DNA from 2 places in the Bradyrhizobium sp. 956_D2_N1_4 genome. Region 1 is predicted to be linked to the other one. Evidence: predicted binding sites of a transcription regulator. Region 1 holds the regulator's gene; the other holds the start of a gene.
What was found. Region 1 encodes HrcA, which represses chaperone genes, less so after heat shock. Its sites were predicted from a motif close to GTTAGCACTCNCNNNNNGNGAGTGCTAAC; they were not measured.
Positions count from the first base shown of each region.

Region 2: a site for HrcA is predicted at 1,039-1,067, ahead of AB7535_RS20750 (co-chaperone GroES). Genes of this name have one in related genera too.

Region 1 covers NZ_CP197237.1:7,685,174-7,687,634, forward strand. The annotation lists gene rph (ribonuclease PH) at 1-251, opposite strand, end outside; gene hrcA (heat-inducible transcriptional repressor HrcA) at 420-1,508, shown strand; gene grpE (nucleotide exchange factor GrpE) at 1,605-2,210, shown strand; gene pncA (bifunctional nicotinamidase/pyrazinamidase) at 2,350-2,461, opposite strand, start outside.
Region 2 covers NZ_CP197237.1:4,365,813-4,368,273, reverse strand. The annotation lists gene groL (chaperonin GroEL) at 1-637, opposite strand, end outside; gene AB7535_RS20750 (co-chaperone GroES) at 682-996, opposite strand; gene AB7535_RS20745 (usg protein) at 1,375-1,662, shown strand; gene AB7535_RS20740 (cupin domain-containing protein) at 1,823-2,362, shown strand.

The DNA.
Region 1 (2,461 bases):
CTTTGCTTGCCCGCGGAGGCCTCGCGGCGGGTTCGTTCGGAGGTCGCGCGCGGCAGCATGCCGTATTCGGCGGTGACCCAGCCGCGGCCCTGGCCCTTCAGCCACGGCGGCAGGCGGTCTTCCAGCGTGGCGGTGACCAGCACATGGGTGTCGCCGAATTTCACCAGGCAGGAGCCTTCCGCATATTTGACCACGCCGCGCTCCAGCGTCACGGGGCGCAATTCGTCGGGCGCACGGCGGCTTGGCCGCATGGGAAATCCTCCAAAACTCTCGGAAAAGGGCTATTCGCGGTGCTTGTAGGTGGGGTGAGGGTGGGCGGCAAGGCTTTTTCACCCCCAGTTTTCCACCCCGCAAACGCCACGCTTGTCAGAACCCTCCGGGATGGACAAATTATAAGCGTCTGAGAGGAGTTACCGTCCGTGGCCCATCACGATCCGATCCATCTGATCGCGCCGCGCGCAGGCCTCGCCCAGCTCAACGAGCGCTCCCGCGACATCTTTCGTCAAATTGTCGAAAGCTATCTCGCGACCGGCGAGCCGGTCGGCTCGCGCAATATCTCGCGGCTGATCGCGATGCCGCTGTCGCCGGCCTCGGTCCGCAACGTCATGGCCGATCTGGAACAGCTCGGCCTGATCTATGCCCCGCACACCTCTGCCGGCCGCTTGCCGACGGAACTCGGCTTACGCTTCTTCGTCGACGCCCTGATGCAGGTCGGCGACCTCAATGACGCCGAGCGGCAGTCGATCCAGAGCCAGTTGACGTCGGTGGGTCACGCCCAATCGGTCGAGGCGGCGCTGTCGGAGGCGCTGACGCGGCTGTCCGGTCTCACCCGCGCCGCAGCGGTCGTGTTGACCCCGAAATCCAATGCGCGGCTGAAACACATCGAATTCGTCCGGCTGGAACCCGAAAAAGCCCTGGTGATCCTGGTCGGCGAGGACGGTCAGGTCGAAAACCGCGTGTTGTCGCTGCCGCCGGGAGTTCCCTCCTCGGCGCTGACGGAAGCCGGTAATTTCCTCAATGCGCGGATCCGGGGCCGCACGCTGGCCGAGGCGCGGCTCGAGCTCGAAACCGCGCTCGGCGAAGCCCGCGCCGAGCTCGACCAACTGACGCAGAAGGTGATTTCGGCCGGTATTGCGAGCTGGTCCGGCGGCGAGAACGAGGACCGCCAGCTGATCGTTCGCGGCCACGCCAACCTGCTCGAGGATCTGCACGCGCTGGAGGATCTGGAGCGCGTTCGGCTCTTGTTCGACGATCTCGAGACCAAGCGCGGCGTGATCGACCTTCTGGGACGCGCCGAGACCGCCGAGGGCGTGCGGATCTTCATCGGTTCGGAGAACAAACTGTTTTCCTTGTCAGGCTCCTCCACCATCATCTCGCCCTATCGGGATGCCGCCGGCCACATCGTCGGTGTTTTGGGCGTGATCGGGCCGACGCGGCTGAATTATGCCCGCGTAATCCCGACCGTGGACTACGCCGCGCGCATCGTCAGCCGCCTCCTGGGGGGCTGACCGGCGTTTCCTCCGATCACGGGCGCTTGATTTTCGTGAGCTTAGGCACGATATCCGGGCCAACAATCCCTTGAGACGAGTTCGAGAAGAGAGCCGATGACCGATCGAGACCGGCAGCCCGACGACACGACCCCACCGACCGATGAGCCCGTGGTGTCAAAACCCTACATCATGCCCGACGATCCGGAGCCCGGCTCGGTCGAGCTGTTGCAGAAGGAAGCCGCCGAGGCGCGCGACCGCATGCTGCGGACGCTGGCCGAGATGGAAAATCTGCGCAAGCGCACCACCAAGGAAGTCGCCGATGCCCGCCTCTACGGCATCACCGGCTTCGCCCGCGACGTGCTCGACATCGCCGACAATCTCCAGCGTGCGCTCGATGCCGTTCCGGCCGAGGCCCGTGCCGCGGCCGATCCGGGCCTGACCTCGCTGATCGAGGGCGTCGAGCTCACCGAGCGCTCGCTGCTCAACGCGCTGGAAAAGCACGGCGTCAAGAAGTTCGATCCGCAGGGCCAGAAGTTCGACCCGAACTTCCAGCAGGCAATGTACGAGGTGCCGGATGCGTCGGTGCCTGCGGGCACCGTCGTGCAGGTCATGCAGGCCGGCTACACCATCGGCGAGCGCGTGCTGCGCCCGGCGCTGGTCGGCGTCGCCAAGGGCGGCACCAAGGCTGCGCCGGCTGCGAACAGCAACGAAGTGAACTGAGCGGTGTGATCCTCATCCTGAGGAGCGCGCTCGCGCGCGTCTCGAAGGATGAAGGCCCGGCTCTCGCAGCTCGGCCTGCATGGTTCGAGACGGCGCTGACGCGCCTCCTCACCATGAGGGTCTGGCCGATGTGCGTGCCTTACGCGCTCACCGCGATATCCGCGGACTGAATCCGCTTCACGCCGGCCTTGGCCATGTCGGCCCAGGCTTTTGCGAGCGAACCCTGCGTGTCGATGCCGCGGCAGGCGTCC
Region 2 (2,461 bases), 3.3 Mb from region 1:
CGCGCATCTTGTCGGCGTTGGTGACGAAGTAGGGCGAGATGTAGCCGCGGTCGAACTGCATGCCCTCGACGACGTCGAGCTCGGTCTCGAGCGACTTGGCTTCCTCGACGGTGATGACACCCTCGTTGCCGACCTTCTTCATGGCGTCGGAGAGGAACTTGCCGATTTCGGCATCGCCGTTGGCGGAGATGGTGCCGACCTGGGCGATCTCGTCGTTCGAGGTGACCTTCTTGGAGTTCTTGACGAGGTCGGCGACCACGGCTTCCACGGCCAGGTCGATACCACGCTTCAGGTCCATCGGGTTCATGCCGGCGGCAACCGACTTGGCGCCTTCACGAACGATCGCAGCCGCGAGCACGGTTGCGGTGGTGGTGCCGTCGCCGGCCGCGTCAGCCGACTTGGAGGCGACTTCGCGCACCATCTGCGCGCCCATGTTCTCGAACTTGTCGTCGAGCTCGATCTCCTTGGCGACGGTGACGCCGTCCTTGGTGATGCGGGGAGCGCCGAACGACTTGTCGAGGACGACGTTGCGGCCCTTGGGGCCGAGCGTCACCTTGACGGCGTTGGCGAGGATGTCGACGCCACGCAGCATCTTGTCGCGTGCATCGACGCCGAATTTGACTTCTTTAGCTGACATCTGGATTTTTCCTTAGGTGTTTAGCTGGTGGGGAGAGGGGGCTCTTAGGCCGCCTTCTTCTTGGAAGCGGGGACGTCGAGGACGCCCATGATGTCGCTTTCCTTCATGATCAGCAGGTCGACGTTGTCGATCTTGACCTCGGTGCCGGACCACTTGCCGAACAGCACGCGGTCGCCGACCTTCAGGTCGATCGGGATCAGCTTGCCAGCTTCGTCGCGGCCACCGGGGCCGACGGCGACGACTTCGCCCTGCGAGGGCTTTTCCTTGGCAGTGTCGGGGATGATGATGCCGCCGGCGGTCTTCTCTTCTGCGTCGATACGCTTGACCACGACGCGGTCGTGAAGCGGACGGAATTTCATGCAGTCCTCCTAAGTAGTTGCACGGTATGGGAATTTTTTGGCGTTAGCAGTCTGTGCCAGCGAGTGCTAGCACAGGCGAGGCTGAAATAGGACAGGAATTTTGCGGGGGCAAGGGCTTCTAGCAGAAAAATCGGCACTCTGAAGGCCCGGGTGCCAGAATCTCTTTACCATCGTTAACCCGCCCGGTGACCGTATTAGCACGGAGCCGCCTCTGCTGCTAAAGCATTGAATTTCAACAGCTTGTTAAACTTTTAGGCTTGAGATGGATTGTCAGTTTGCGTCACATTTCTCTCATGTGAGCGCATCAGTACCGGGTGGCTCGTAAGGCGCACACCGACCAAGCCGCCCCTTGAATGCGCTCCTGCAAAGGAGGTTGGCATGGGCTTGCGGAGTGGGGGCGTTTCCGAAGATTTCCGGAAACAGCTTTTGGGTTACGGGCTGACGACGGCGCAAATTCTCTATCGGATGCCCGATCATCCCTCGCTTCTCCAGACCTACGTCTGGCAGAACTACGACATGTTTCCGAAATTTCCGGCGCTGAAGGATTTCCTGGCGTTCTGGCAGGAGAAGCTCGACGGTCCGCTCCATTCGGTCACCGTCGCGCATTCCAAGCTGATCAAGCCGGCCGAGCTGCGCGCCGTGGATGGCGTGTTCCGGCTGCATTGAACAGCGCGCCGGCATCGTAGAGTGGGCAAAGGCGCGCTCGCGCCATGCCTACCATCTCTCCACGATTGCATCTGGCAATGGTGGGCACGCTTTCGCTTTGCCCACCCTACGATATCTCGTTCTGTGCTAGCCTCCGCCCATAACAACAGGGAGGCGGCCCATGGCCAAGAAAACAAAATCGCGCAGTGCAGCCCAGGCCGCGGTGAAGAAGCGGAGCGGAGCCAAGGCCGTGGCACGATCCTCGGCGCGCAAGGCGGTGAAGGCGAAGGCGCGCACGACACCGGCAAAGGCCGTTCCGAAAAAGCCCGCGCGTCCCAAGCAGCGCATCGCCATCAGCCATCACCGCGAGGAAGACTTCAAGGCCGACGGCCTGCGCACCTACGCCAAGTACCGCGACCTCGGCATCGCCGAAGCCAGCCACGGCCTCGCGCAAGCCCACGTGATCCGCCTGCAAGGCCCCTGCGATCCGAACGAGGTGTCGAAGCTGCACTTCCACGACGTCGAATTCCAGATGGTCTACGTGCTCAAGGGCTGGGTGAAGACCTACATGGACGGCCAGGGCGAGACCTTGATGAAGGAAGGCAGCGCCTGGACCCAGCCGCCGAAGATCAAGCACATGATCCTGGATTATTCGGATGACGTGGAACTGCTGGAGGTGATCCTGCCGGCGGAGTTCAGGACGGTGGAGTTGAAGAGCTGATGTCATTCCGGGGCGCGCGCAGCGCGAGCCCGGAATCCATTTCTCGGCATGTGCTGACGCCCGATGGATTCCGGGCTCGCCGCTTCGCGGCGCCCCGGA